Regions from separate parts of the Kitasatospora sp. NE20-6 genome, predicted to be linked through region 1. Evidence: riboswitches for the same ligand, from Rfam matches in the RefSeq annotation. Region 1 holds a riboswitch; the other holds the start of a gene.
What was found. Region 1 has a riboswitch for ZMP and ZTP ahead of SNE206_RS18270 (glycine hydroxymethyltransferase). Riboswitches for the same ligand answer to the same signal wherever they lie in the genome.
Positions count from the first base shown of each region.

Region 2: it holds a riboswitch for ZMP and ZTP, as region 1 does, so the genes downstream of both, SNE206_RS22235 (phosphoribosylaminoimidazolecarboxamide formyltransferase) here and SNE206_RS18270 (glycine hydroxymethyltransferase) in region 1, are expected to answer to the same signal.

Region 1 covers NZ_BPRL01000021.1:72,665-79,749, forward strand. The annotation lists gene SNE206_RS18260 (DUF4132 domain-containing protein) at 1-679, opposite strand, end outside; gene SNE206_RS18265 (potassium channel family protein) at 886-1,665, opposite strand; ZMP/ZTP riboswitch at 1,987-2,080, shown strand; gene SNE206_RS18270 (glycine hydroxymethyltransferase) at 2,101-3,573, shown strand; gene SNE206_RS18275 (DUF4232 domain-containing protein) at 3,774-4,493, shown strand; gene SNE206_RS18280 (DUF4193 domain-containing protein) at 4,625-4,930, opposite strand; gene SNE206_RS18285 (PP2C family protein-serine/threonine phosphatase) at 5,377-6,618, opposite strand; gene SNE206_RS18290 (SpoIIE family protein phosphatase) at 6,732-7,085, opposite strand, start outside.
Region 2 covers NZ_BPRL01000033.1:19,802-26,886, forward strand. The annotation lists gene SNE206_RS22205 (hypothetical protein) at 1-108, shown strand, start outside; tRNA gene SNE206_RS22210 (tRNA-Ser) at 444-528, opposite strand; gene SNE206_RS22215 (hypothetical protein) at 558-1,292, shown strand; gene SNE206_RS22220 (peptidoglycan-binding protein) at 1,635-2,318, opposite strand; gene SNE206_RS22225 (hypothetical protein) at 2,639-3,973, shown strand; gene SNE206_RS22230 (hypothetical protein) at 4,031-4,297, opposite strand; ZMP/ZTP riboswitch at 4,464-4,548, shown strand; gene SNE206_RS22235 (phosphoribosylaminoimidazolecarboxamide formyltransferase) at 4,579-5,736, shown strand; gene SNE206_RS22240 (hypothetical protein) at 5,876-6,361, shown strand; gene SNE206_RS22245 (hypothetical protein) at 6,483-6,947, shown strand.

The DNA.
Region 1 (7,085 bases):
CGACGGTGCGTCCGGTGTCGCGCACCCGGCAGGTCGCGTAGCCGCCGGAGACCCGGTAGCCCAGCGAGGAGGCACGGGCGGCGAGGCCGAATCGCGAGGGGAACCGCCCGCCCGCGAAGTCCCGGACCTCGGCGGCGGTCGGCGCGAGGTCGCCGGGCCGCAGCCAGGTCGCCCGGTGGATCTGCTCCACGCGCTGCACGACGCCGAGTTCGGCGGCGAACTCGCGCAGGTCGTCGAGGTCGGGCAGCAGCACCGGGTGCGGCAGCGTCACGGTCTCCGGGGCGATGCGCACCGTCTCGCCGTCCAGGTCGACGAGCTTCAGCGAGCCGTCGGCCGTGGCGTCGCGCAGGAAGCCGGTCTCGTCCGGGTCGTCGCCGACGACCACCAGGTCGCGCAGCGCGGCCTGCCAGGCCTCGTCCGGCCAGACGCGGGCGATCAGCCCCGTCGGCACCGGCAGCGAGGAGACCATCCAGGTGTCCACCTGCGCCACGCACGACACGGCGTGCCGGTCCAGCCACTCCGCGAACCGGCGCAGCCGGTCCGTCTCGGGGTGCTCCCGCACCGCCTTCGGCAGCGTCTTCAGCTGCCTCCCGGCCGAACGCCCGGCCGTCGCCCGCGCCGTCACCCGGCCCTCCACGAGGGCCACCTCGTACCCCTCGCCCGCCGCCAGCCAACCCATCGGTCCCCACCTCGGTCTCGTGCAAGTCGTCGAAAACCACCGCAGACGCGGAGGGAGTCGGACACTCCGCCGCAGGTGATGCCGGAACGCTAGCGGCTGCCGCGGACAACGCACGCGCGGGGTGCGGCCCCGCCGGGCCGCCCCCGGGCACGCGCAGGCGGTGGACCCGGACGTGCCACAGGTCCTGTGCTGACGAACGGTCGGCACTACCCCCGGGGGACCGCCGCCTCCGCCACGGCCGGCGGCCCCGCCAGGCCGTCCCGGCCCGAGGCGGCACTCAGCTCGGCCACCTGCAGGCGGAGTTCGCGGACCTCGGCGGTGAGGTCCTGGATCGCCCGGTGGTTGAGGTGGTCGATGCGGTCCTCCGCGTCGAACCGGGAGATGAACCACGCCGCGATGTTCGCGGTCACCACACCGAGCAGCGCGATGCCGGAGAGCATCAGGGCGACCGCCAGCAGCCGCCCCAGGCCGGTGGTCGGCGTCAGGTCGCCGTACCCGACGGTCGTCATGGTCGTGAACGACCACCAGAGCGCGTCCTGGAGCGTCAGGATGGTCGCGGTGGGCGAGGTCCGTTCGATCTCCAGCACGGCCAGCGACCCGAACACCAGCAGCCCCACCACCACGCCCGCGACGTACGTGGTGAGCCGCACCTGCGAGGCCATCCGCACCCGCTGGCCCGCGAGCAGCAGCGTCGACACCAGCCGCAGCAGCCGCAGCGGCTGCACCAGCGGCAGCACCACGGACGCCAGGTCGAACGGGCTGCGCCGGACGAACTCCCAGCGGCGCTCGGCCAGGAGCAGCCGGGCCGCGTAGTCGGCGGCGAACGCCGCCCACACCGCCCACTCCGTCCAGGCGGCCCAGCGCAGCAGCGGGGCGGGGGCCTGCGGCCCGAGCACCGGCACCGCGTACGCGATCGCGAAGAGCCCGGACAGGGCGATCAGCGGGGTCTGCGTGCGCCGCTCCCAGCGCTCACGTCGCGTCGTCATGGGCTGCCTTCCTTCGCGGTGCCTGCTCCGGCGGACCGCCGCACGCGCGAGGGCGCCCTGGTCGGCGGCCGCACCGGCATCCTTTCACGGGCGGGCCCGGCCGCCTGCACGATCCGTGCCCGGCTGCTTGCCCTCCCGTGCAGGTCCGGCCGGGCGGCACCGCCCGCGGCCGCTCCCGGCCGCACGCGCCCCGGCCGCCCGCATCCCTGCCGGAGCCCGTCCGGAGTCCTGCCGGAGCCCCCGCTGGAGGCCGTCCCCGGCTGCGCCGTCCGGGCGTCCTCCCGGCTTCCGCCCGCACCGCCCGCCCGGGTTGGTAGGCTCTCCGTGAGCCGTGACTGGCGCGCAGGGATGGACTCGACCATCGGGAAGCGGCTCCGTGTCTCTCACGCTGTCGCCGTGCGCCTGGGCCGTCCGAATCGTCATGAGGAGACAGCCTTGGCCGAGTCCGGCTACCCCCGCGCGCCCCACACCGCCGTCGGTCCCGCCGCGGACACCGCCTTCCGCAGCGCGATCGAGGCCGTCCGCGCCGTCGAGCCCCGCGTCGCCGACGCCATCGGCGCCGAGATCCAGGACCAGCGGGCCTCCCTGAAGCTCATCGCCAGCGAGAACTACGCCTCGCCCGCCGTGCTCCTCGCGATGGGCAACTGGTTCAGCGACAAGTACGCCGAGGGCACCGTCGGCCGCCGCTTCTACGCGGGCTGCCGCAACGTCGACACCGTGGAGGCGCTGGCCGCCGAACACGCCCGCGCACTCTTCGGCGCCGAACACGCCTACGCGCAGCCGCACTCGGGCATCGACGCCAACCTGGTGGCCTTCTGGGCGATCCTCTCCCAGCGGGTGGAGAGCCCGGCGCTGGCCCGCGCGCAGGTGCGGCAGGTCAACGACCTGAGCGAGCAGGACTGGGCCGAGCTGCGCCGCGAGTTCGGCAACCAGCGCCTGCTGGGCATGTCGCTGGACGCCGGCGGCCACCTCACGCACGGCTTCCGCCCCAACATCTCCGGCAAGATGTTCGACCAGCGCAGCTACGGCACCGACCCGGTCACCGGCCTCCTCGACTACGACGCGCTGCGCGCCACCGCCCGCGAGTTCCGCCCGCTGGTCCTCGTCGCCGGCTACTCCGCCTACCCGCGGCGGGTGAACTTCCGCCTGATGCGCGAGATCGCCGACGAGGTCGGCGCGACCCTCATGGTCGACATGGCGCACTTCGCGGGCCTGGTCGCGGGCAAGGTGCTCACCGGCGACTTCGACCCGGTGCCGCACGCCCAGATCGTCACCACCACCACCCACAAGTCGCTGCGCGGCCCGCGCGGCGGCATGGTGCTGTGCACCTCCGAGCTGGCCGAGCACGTCGACCGGGGCTGCCCGATGGTGCTCGGCGGCCCGCTCCCGCACGTCATGGCGGCGAAGGCGGTCGCCCTCGCGGAGGCCCGCCGCCCGGAGTTCCAGGACTACGCGCAGCGCGTCGTCGACAACGCACGGGCGCTCGCCGAGGGGCTGCTGCGGCGGGGCACGACGCTCGTCACCGGCGGCACCGACAACCACCTCGTGCTCGCCGACGTCTCCGGCCGCGGCCTGACGGGCCGCCAGGCCGAGGCGGCGCTGCTGGACGCGGGCGTGGTGACCAACCGCAACGCCGTCCCGCAGGACCCGAACGGCGCCTGGTACACCTCCGGCGTCCGGATCGGCACTCCGGCGCTCACCACGCGCGGGCTCGGCACCGCCGAGATGGACGAGATCGCGGACCTGATCGACACCGTGCTGCGCGGCACCACCCCGGCGCGGACCGCGGCCGGCGGCCCGTCCAAGGCGCAGTACGTACTCGACCCGCAGGTGCGTGAGGCCGTTGCGAAGCGTGCGGACGACCTGCTGGCCGGCTTCCCGCTCTACCCGGGCCTCGGCGCGGTGTGACGCGCCGCCCGGCCCGGCGGTGCGCCGGGCCGGGCGCGGCCGGTGCCGCGTCCGCCCCCGGACGGGCGAGTGGTGATCGATCCGTGCTGGACTCCGGCCCCGGCCGGGGTGTGGGATGTCGGCCGTGGCGCAGGCCGGCCGTGGTTGCGGCGGGGCGGCGTCCCGCCGCCGACCGCGTGGACCGACCGAAGGACCCCTCTGTGCACACTCGCCGCCGCAGCCTCGCCGTCGCCCTGGCCCTGGCCGCCCCCTGGGCCGTCGCCGGCTGCGGGAGCGCGGCCCACGACGCGGGCAGCGCGTCCGTCACGACCGCGGTCACCGCGGCGTCCTCGCCGGCCGTGCCGCCGTCGGCGTCGGGCGCCGCGCCGTCCGCGGCCGCCTCCCCGGCGTCGGCCTCGGCGTCGGCCTCGGCGAAGCCGAAGAAGCCGGCCCCGGCCACCGCTTCGCCCGCCGGGGGCGGGGGCGGTGGCGGCGGCGAGACGGAGAACTGCGTCAACCCCTGGCTGTCCGTCACCGCCTCCACCTCGGACGGCGCCGCGGGCACGATGGTGCAGCGGTTCGTGGTGAAGAACGTCTCGGCCGCCGCCTGCTCGATGGACGGACGCCCCACGTTCGTCCCGTACGGCCCGCCGGCCGCGCCCGAGCTGTCGCTGACGGTCGGCGCGATCCCCGCGGGCTTCGGCGATCTCGGGCAGGACGGCGGCACGATCGTGCTGGCGCCCGGGCAGAGCGCCGCGTTCTTCGTGAAGTGGAGCAACGTGCCGACCGGTGACGCGCCGTGCCCCAAGGCGGTCGGCTTCGTCTTCCGGGCGCCGGTGGACCCGCTGGCCGACGCCGACAAGAAGGTGCCGTTCGCCTTCCAGCCCTGCGGCGGCAGCGTGCAGGTCTCGGAGATCCTCCCGGCGACCGTGCTGTCCTGACCGCGGGCCCTGCGGTGCCGCCCGGTCGCAGGGCGGCGCGGCAGGGCACGGCAGGGCACGGCAGCGGACGGGCGCGGACGGGCCCGGGCGGGCGGCCACCCGGCCCGCCCGCGCCCGTCGGGGCCGGGCGGTCAGCCGCCGGCACACTCCTTGCAGAGCGGACGGCCCTGTGCGTCCTCGCCCGCGAGCTGGCTACGGTGGCGCACCATGAAGCAGGTGGAGCAGGTGAACTCGTCCTGCTGCTTCGGCAGGACCTGGACGGTCAGCTCCTCGCCCGACAGGTCGGCACCCGGAAGTTCGAGGCCCTCGGCCGCGTCGAACTCGTCGACGTCGACCTTGCCGTCCGATTTCTCGGAACGGCGTCCCTTCAGCTCCTCGATGCTGTCGTCCGAACTCTCGTCGCCGCCGCCGCGCGGGGCGTCGTAATCGGTTGCCACAGTGCTGTCCTTCCGTGGAGTGGGTGACCCCGTAGCCGCACCAGCCTCTCCCGGAGGCGGGCCCGCCGCGACATTTGTCGGGCCTGGTCGCGGCGGTTCGCCGCGGAGGAGAAATACCTCGGAAATCCCATGGTAGAAAACTCCGCCGGACTTTTTCCCCGAATCACCCGTCCGACTCCCGGTCCGCCCACGAATCAGGTGTACGAGCGGGCCGTGCGAACCGTACGAGGCGCCTGCCGGACCGTGCGGACCCCCTCCGGCCCCCGCCGGTCCCGGCGCCGTGCCTTCCCGGCGCGACGCTGCCGCCCACCGGGCGCGGGAGCGGGAGCGACGGCGGACGGGACGCCTGCCCCGGGCGGAGCGCGAGGCCCGGCCACGGCCGGGCCCGGCACCGGCGGCCGCGGACGGCCACCAGTCTCCCCGCACCGGCGGCCCGCACCCCCCTCTCACAGGCGCAGCACGACCACCGCGATGTCGTCGGTGCGCTGGCCGTCGTCGGCCCCCAGGTCGGTGAGGAGCGCGTCGGCGAGCTGCTCCGGCTCCAGGCGACGGTGCCGGGTGACGCTGTCGACGAGCCGGTCCAGCCCGGCGTCGATGTCCTCGCCGCGCCGCTCGACGAGGCCGTCCGTGTAGAGCACCAGCGTGGCGCCGGGGCGGTAGTGCACCTCCGCCTCCGACCGGGGCAGGGAGTCGTCCCAGGCGCCCAGCGGGGGGTCGGTCGCGGCGTCGAGCAGCTCGGCGCCGCCGTCGGCCTGCACGAGGACGGGGGGCGGGTGCCCGGCGCAGCTGTACCGGATGGTGTGCATCCGCCGGTCGACGACGATCTGCACCACGGTGGTCGACAGGGCGCCCTCCACCGACCCGGCGAACAGTGCCAGGGTCTCCAGGGCGCGGGCGGGCTGCCCGGTGGCCCGGACGGCGGCGCTGAGCGCGCTGTGCAGCTGGCCCATGACCCCGGCGGCCTCCAGGCCGTGGCCGACGACGTCGCCCACCGCGACGGCGCTGGAGCGCCGGTCGAGGTCCACGAGGTCGTACCAGTCGCCGCAGACGTTCAGCGCGGTGGCGGCCGGCCGGTAGCGCACCGCGGCGGACGGCCGGTACGTCGCGGGCACCGCCGGGAGCAGGGCCCGCTGGAGGGCGAGCGCCACCTCGCGCTCCCGTGCGTGCGCCCGCCGCAGGTCCTCGTTGAGCAGGGCGAGCTCCTCGGACCGGGCGAGCAGGTCGGCGGCCATCCGGTCAACGGGGCTCAGCGGACCCTCGGGCGGTGCGCCCCGGAGCTGCCGGACGAGGGCCGTCACCTCCTCCACCCGGTGCAGGATGAACGCGACCTCCCCGGCCCCGTCCAGCACGGGGGTGTTGACCGTGCTCCAGTAGCGCTCGGCGAACTCGCCCGGGTGGGCGAGTTCCTCGACGTCGTACTGCTGCAGCGCCATGCTGTCGCGCTCGCGCGTCGCCAGGACGCGCTCGAAGGAGGCCCGCAGCGCGCCGGGGCCGCCGACGTCCGGGTGCCGGGGATTGTCCGGGAAGACGTCGAAGAGGTGGTGGCCGAGCAACTGCTCACGGGCACGCCCGGAGACCGCCTGGTACGCGTCGTTGGCGTCCAGCACGATCAGTTCCGGCGACAGGACGAGCATCGGGCTGGGCCCGGCCCTGAACGCCGCGCCGTAGTCGACACCGGGCGCTGCCACACCGCTCCTCGATCGCGATCCCTCCGGGCCTTCAATCTAGTCGGGCGGCCACGGGGCGGCAGCGCGGACCGCCACGTGTCGGGGTGAACCCGGCCGCCCCGCCCCGGCCGGGTTCACCCCGGCGGGCCGCCCGGCCCGTACGCCGCGCCGCCGATCCGTGCCACCAGCAGCGCCACGTCGTCCTCCGCACCCGACGGCACCATCCGGCCGATCAGCTGCTCGCAGACGCCGTGCAGCGACTCCGGCGGACGGCCGCCCAGCACGTGCAGCAGCTCGGCGAGCCGCTCGTCGATGTCCCGCCCGCGCGCCTCCACCAGGCCGTCGGTGTAGAGCACCAGCAGGCTGCCCGGTTCCAGCCGCAGCTCGGTGCTGGTGAACGGCACGCCGCCGATGCCCAGCGGCGCGCCTGCGGGCATCTCCGGCAGGTGCACGCGGCCGTCGGGGGTCACCACGGCCGGCGGCGGGTG
Region 2 (7,085 bases), on a different contig from region 1:
GTGGGCGTTCCGTGGCCTCCCACTCGTGTCTTTGTCGAGCCGTCGAAGACCACGTACTGGGCATCTAAGTTGCGCAACGAACCAGCTGACTTCGTTGCCCAGAGCTGATTGGTTGAGCGATCTGGGGCCACGCGCTGCTGCCGCGCGGCAACCCATTGGGGAACGCTGGCTACAGGCCCAACCGCTCAGTCAGCGAGCTGCAACCTGACGGTGCGGAAGAAGCGCGACAGGCACCAAAGGCAGCCGGGGCGGCCGCCAGCGTAGATGGGTAGGCGGCACTGATCGAACAACAGGCGTACGCCCTCCGCGTCATTGCGGGTAGCGCGGAGGGCGGGCGTTCAGCGAGGCCCAATCCGCGACTGAGACCAAAACTGAGACCAGGGAACGACGAAGGCCCCGACCGCTGAGCGGTCGGGGCCTTCGTTATGGCTGGTCAGCCACGGCGGAGGATACGAGATTCGAACTCGTGAGGGGTTGCCCCCAACACGCTTTCCAAGCGGGCGGATGTCGCCCGACCCGAAAACCCCCTGTGGGGCAAGCCCCGGTACGCTGGGGCGGTGCTGCTCCCCGCCGTCCCGCGCACCCGCCTGCGTTCCGTCGACCGGCAGGCTGTCGACACGCCGTTCGGCCCGCTGACCTTCACCACGACCATCGGGAACACCGGCCTTCCCCTGCTGTCCGATGAGCTGTTCGAACTCCCGGGCGGCCGTACGCTCGCCCGCTGGAGCCGTCCCGCGGCCCGCGTCGAACTGCTGCTGACCCCGTACGATCCCCGGCTCGACCCCGGGCACTGGGGGCCGTTGACCGCATGCCGCGCGGCGGTCTGGCGGATCGACGCCCTCGCGCCGCTCGGCCGTGTGCAGTTCTCCGCAGGGCTGCCGGAACGGCTTCCGGAGGGTGCGGACGGAGGGTATGACGGGGGACAGGCACTGGCCGCGATCACGGTGGAGGACGAGAGGACCCGCCTCACCGTCGGCGGCCATGACGAGGAAGCGATCTGCCGGGCGGCCGACACGGGCGAGGTGCCCCGGCGATGGGCGGCGCTGACCGACCAGGTGCACAACCACTCGTTCAGCGCGTGGGGCGTGGACTTCGGCCACAACGGCATGTCCTGGACGCTGCCCCCGCTGGAGACGGGCGACCACTGCGAACTCCCGGTGGTGGCCGCCTGGGCCCCGAGCACGGACGAGACCGCGAACACCTGGTACGCCGTCATGTCATCGCCGACGGTGCTGCTGCGGCAGGTCACTGCCGGGCCGGCAACGCGGGCCGACGCTCCGGAGGAGAGCTGATCACGGTCCGAGCCGGAGTCGGATCGACGCGACGGTCACGGTGCCGTGGAAGACGCGGGTGCTTCCTGTGTCGGGGCACGAACCCCGTCTCGGCCGGGTTGCGCTCGACGGCTGTTCCGACAGGTGCGAACCCTGCCGTTCCCGTGCCGGAGTGTCTGCCCTCGGCTGCCTGCCATCAACCCGGCCGTCGCCCTCGACCTGCTCACCGTCTGTGGCGCACCCTGGGGGCAACGCGAGACGTGACCCGGCAGCCGCCACGTGCCCCCGCTCCGGCGGGCGAGGCGGCCGCGAAGGGCCTGCGAAAGGCCCGCAGGGCGTCCCGGACCGGCCGGCGGACGGCGGTCAGCCCTCCATCGAGCGACGGGTCTGGGGGCCGTAGACCCCGGCCGGGTCGCCGGTCAGGCCGCGGTCGTGCTGGAACTGCGTGACGCCGCGGACGGTGGCCGCGTCGAAGACCGCGGTGCGCGAGACGTACGTGAAGCCCTGGCCGAAGAGCAGCTGCTGGAGGCGGGCCACTGCCGGCCCGCTGTCGCCCTGCCGCAGGACGCCGTCGGCCGGGGCCGTCGCCGTGGTGGTGGAGCTGGTCACCGGTGCCGTGCTCGCGGCCGCGTCCGTCGCGCCCGGGGTGCTTCCGGTCGGTGCCGGGCTCGCGGTCGTCGCGCCGGGGGAGACGGCGGCCGCGGGGGTGGCCGACGTCCGGGACGCGGTGGCCGGTGCGGTGCCCGCGGCTGCGGGGAGCGGCCCGTCGGTGGCCGCGGACGCCCCCGGTGCGGCCGGCTGCGTCTGCGGGCCGGGGCCGTCCTCGCCGGGGACGAGCAGCAGCGCCAGGCCGGCGCAGACGGCTGCGCCGGCGAGCAGGGCCGGCAGGAGGCGCCGACGGCCCGGGCGCTGCGCGCGGACCGGGTCCGCCGCGGGCGGGAGGTCGGTGAAGAGGTCGGCGGCGCCGGTCGGCGGGCCCGCCTCCGGCGACGGCTCGGCGGGGGCCTGCGGTGCGTAGGGCCGGACGAGATCGTCGTGCGGGTGCAATGGCGTTCCTCGTGGTGCGGGCGGGCTGGGGCACATCATGCCCTGCGCCGTTCCCGGGGCCGCGCCGGGGTGGGTGCCGTATGTGCCCGGCGCCCGCGGCCCGGCCCGGCGGACCGCCAACCCGCCGGAGAGCAGGCCGAGTCGGCGCCGACAGCGCGTCGGAGGCGCGTCGGAGGCGCGGGCCGTGCCCTGCGTCCGTTCGGTCGCTCTCTGTGCAAGGATGCATCCGCACCGTGACGATGCCGGTACGAACGGATTCCGCCGCGGTGCCTGTCCCCACCCCTGCGCGCCCCGCGCGCAGCCGAACGAAGGCTCTCACCATGGCTCAGAAGGCCGAGATCCACGTCAGCCGCAGTCTGACCGAAGGACTCACGGAGGCGTCCCCCTCCCAGCTCGCCGAACTCGCCGCAACCCTGCCCCAGCACGTCTGGTTCGCCTCCGCCGCGCCGGCCGCCGAGGACGGCGACGCCCCGGAGCCCACCTTCACGTGGCCCCTGCACGGCGCCTACTCCCACAAGGGCAAGGTCGCCACGGGCACGGCCCACGTCCACCTCGCACCCGGCCACCGGAACCTCGAACGGCCGCTGATCCTCGCCGACGGCTTCGACTACGGCCCGAGCAACCTGCCCGGGCTCTGGAAGCACTTCGACGCGGCGGAGGGCGGGCACTTCCTCACCCGGCTCGGCGAGGCGGGCATCGACGTCATCCTGCTCGGGTTCGAGGAGCGCCACACCTACATCCAGGCCAACGCCGGCGTCGCCACCGCCTGCATCCACCGCGCCATCGCCGAACAGGTCGGCAACGCCCCGCTCGCCGTCGGCGGCGTCAGCATGGGCGGCATGATCACCCGGTACGCGCTGGCCCGCATGGAGGCCGAGGAGGTGGACCACCGGACCGGCATCTACTTCTCGTGGGACACCCCCCACAACGGCGCCTGGATCCCGCTGATCCTCCAGCAGATGGCGTACTTCTTCGAGGACTTCACCCCGGCCGAGCCGGACCGCCCCAAGCAGGCCGAGCTCATCCGCAGCGAGGCCGCCCAGCAGCTCCTGTGGGCCTGGGTGGAGAACTCGAAGTACGAGGGGCCGGTGGCCACCGCCAGTCAGCTGCGCACCGACTTCCTGGCGGAACTTGCCGGGTACGGCTCGTTCCCGGCGCGGCCGCTCAAGCTGGGCGTCGCCAACGGCCACGGCGAGGGCGTGGGGCTGAAGCTGACGCCCGGCGAGATCGCCTTCGACTGGAAGGACCGGTACAACACCGCCAGCGCCACCGCCCGCGTCCAGCCCGACAAGGGGGTGAAGCAGCCCATCGGCGGCATGCACATCGCGCTGACGGTCCGCCGCAGCTCCACCACGGCGGTCCCGGCCCTGGACGGCGCTCCCGGCGGCACCCTGCCCTCCTTCGGGCTGGTGGCGAAGGCCCTCGGCATCGAGGTGGACGAGCGGTTCACCAACACCTGTTTCGTGCCCGGCGTCAGCGCCGTCGCCCTCGACTTCGACCCGGCCGTGTGGGACGTCGACCTGGAGACCGACCTGACCTCCGTCGACCCGGGCCGCGTCGCCCTGGACGACTTCCTCTGCGACACCGAGAACTCCCCGCACAGCGCGCCCCGGCGCGCGCTGACGGACTGGCTGTTCGACCACGTCACCCGCTGAACACGGGCCCGCGGCACCGCCGTTCCGGAGGCGGTGCCGCGGGCGACGTCGGCAGGGTCAGGCCCACTCGCGCCGCCCGAGGGCGTACGCCACGGCCCCGTACACCACGGCGGGTATGCCGTAGTCGGCGAGGGTGCGCGCGGTGGAGCCGTCGGGGGAGAAGAGGCCGCGGGACCAGCCCGAGAGCCAGTCGGCGGCGTCGTGGAACCAGTCCGCGATCGGGTTGCCGGGGTTCGCCCCCGACAGGTCCAGGACGATCCAGACGGCCAGAATCAGTGTGGCGACACCCGCGGCGATGCGCAGGACGTGAACGAGTGCTCTCATGGCCGTCGTCTTGCACGATCCGCCGCCGCCAAACGTGGCGGACGGCGCCCTGTTCGAGCGCCCCGCGGCCCGCAGACCGTCCGTCGGCGTCCACCCCCCATGGGGCGGGCGGCCCCTGCGCATCTGCAGCCTGACATCTCACCGCCTCGCGCCCGCCGGTACAGTTGCGCCCGGCCGCAACTGGCGAGGGTGGACAACCACCGGGGAGCGGCCCTGTTCCGATGCGAGCGTCGACCGCCTGGGCGCCTCCGTCAGCGATGTCGCGCTGAGGAGGACACACGGTGGAACTGCGTTACGGGATGAACCCGCACCAGGCAGCGGCGCCCACCGCGCCGGTGAACCCCGACAGGCGGCCGGTCCGGGTCCTGCACGGACAACCGTCGTTCATCAACATGCTCGACGCGCTCAACGGCTGGCAGCTCGTGCGCGAGGCGAGCCGGTCGCTGGGTCGGCCGGCAGCCGCTTCCTTCAAACACGTCTCGCCCGCCGGCGCGGCTGTGTCCGGACCCGTCGACGAGGTCACCGCGGAGCTCTACGGAGTCGATGGCGACAGCGTCGGCACCCTGACCAGCGCCTACCTGCGCGCCCGCGACGCTGACCCGAAGTCCTCCTACGGCGACTTCGCCGCACTGTCCCACCCGGTCGACACCGAGCTCGCCGAGCTGCTGACGAGCGTGGTCTGCGACGGCGTCATCGCCCCCGGCTACGCGCCGGGCACCGTCGAGAGACTCGGCAGGAAGAAGAACGGTCGCTTCCTGGTCATGGAGGCGGACGAGACGTTCGCACCCCCGACGTACGAGGCGCGGGACGTCTTCGGCCTGCGCCTGACCCAGGACCGCGATCAGCTGCCGCTCACCGCCGCCCTGCTCGACCGCGTCGTGGGCGGTGCCCTGCCGGCGACCGCCGTGGACGACCTCCTGCTGGGGATGGCGGTCCTGCGCTACACCCAGTCCAACTCGGTCTGCTACGTGCGGGGCGGGACGACCCTAGGAATCGGGGCGGGTCAGCAGTCCCGCGTCGACTGCACCCGCCTTGCCGGGGCCAAGGTCGACACCTGGTGGCTGCGGCGCCACCCGGCAGTCCGCGCTCTCACCTTCAGGCCGGGCATCCGCCGCCAGGACCGGATCAACTGGCAGATCCGCTTCATCGAGGGCGATCTCACGCCGGACGAGAGCCGGCGCCTGGCGCAGGTGCTGTCCGTACCTGCTGATCAGCTGGACCCCGATCAGCGTGCGCAGTGGAGGCGACGCCTGGCCAGCCTCGCCTTCGTCTCCGACGGAGCACTGCCGTTCCGTGACAACGTCGACCACGCCCACCGCCACGGCGTCGGCTACATCGCCGAGCCGGGCGGATCGATCAGGTCCGACGAGGTCGAGGACGCCTGCCGTGAGCACGGGATCACGCTCGCGCGCACCGGCCTCAGGCTCTTCCACCACTGACCGTGTCAGGGGTCACGCGGACCCGGTGTGCGGCGTCCGGGAGGGACCGGCCGCGTTCCCGTGCGGGATAGGGTGAGCCGGTTGTTCGGCCGGAGGGGGAGAGATGGTCCGGATCCGTCGTGCAGTCCTGGGAGTTGCGGTGGGCGGGCTGCTGACAGGGCTGACGGGTTGTACGGTCGCCGAGGGGGCGGTCAGCGGCGTCACGGTCACCGAGGACGGCCGCCCGATCGGCATGGTGATGGTCTGTCACCGCCGCATCGACGGGGCCACGCTGTACACCCACGATGACGCGAGCGGCACCAGCGGCCGCATCATGGGCCGCTGGAAGCACGACGGGCCGCTGACCGGGTACGCCCCGCTGCCGCTCGACGGCGGCGACGGCTGGACGCCCGAGCAGCCGCTGCAGCCCCTGGAAGCGGGCCGCACCTACACGCTCTACGGGTGGACCGAGGACAATTCCTCGTCGGCGAGCCACGTCTCGTTCACCCTCGCCGACCTGGCCGCCCTCACTCCCGGGCGGGTGCGGTACTTCGTGGGCGCCGAGTACGGCGGGGACGCCGACGGCTTGACGACGACCTCGCTGGAGGAGTTCCAGGCCCACGCCTGCGACAACGTCGGCTCCTGACCCCGGTGCGCACCCGGCGTACTCCCGTGCGCCTGCCGAAAGCCGGGCACCGCGACGGGAGGACGTGGCAGGGTGGGCGCGGCGGCAGGCGCCGTCGAGGCAGGCCGGGGGAGGGGACGCCGTGGTGCGAAGAGGCGAGCTGAGACGCAGGCCGGGCCCGCGGTCCGGCCACCGGGTGCCGTCCGGCATCCCGGAGGACGGGCCGGCCCGCGGGATCGGCGACCACCGCGTCCTCCTGTCACGCCCGCACATCGACAGCCGGCTGGTGGTGGCCTGCGAGACCTGCGGGGTGTCGATCCCGTACCGGGTGCTCGGCCGGACGGCGACCCGGGTGTGGCGCTGCGTCTGGCTCGCGCTGGCGCTCGCGGGCACGGTGGTGGCGGTGTACGGCCTCGGCCGGGCGTTCGTCGTCGGCGGCCAGGTGCTGGAGGAGGGCGCGCCCAACCCGCTGGACAGGCTGCTGCCGTCGGTCGTGGGCGCGGTGGTGGTCGGCGTGTTCGGGTGGGTGCGGTGGCGGCGCGAGGACGGTGTGCGGCAGCGCCGCCGTCCGAAGGGGCACCGCGGGCACCGGCTGAGGCGCATCTGACACGGCGCCGTCCCCCGCGGCGCCGTCCCCCCGCGGTGTCGTTCCCGCGATGTGGTCCCCCGCGGTGGGGTCCTCGGCGCGGCCGGTCGCACCGGGCGGCGCGGAGCCGTAGCCTCGGGGGCCTGGACCGTCCACCGC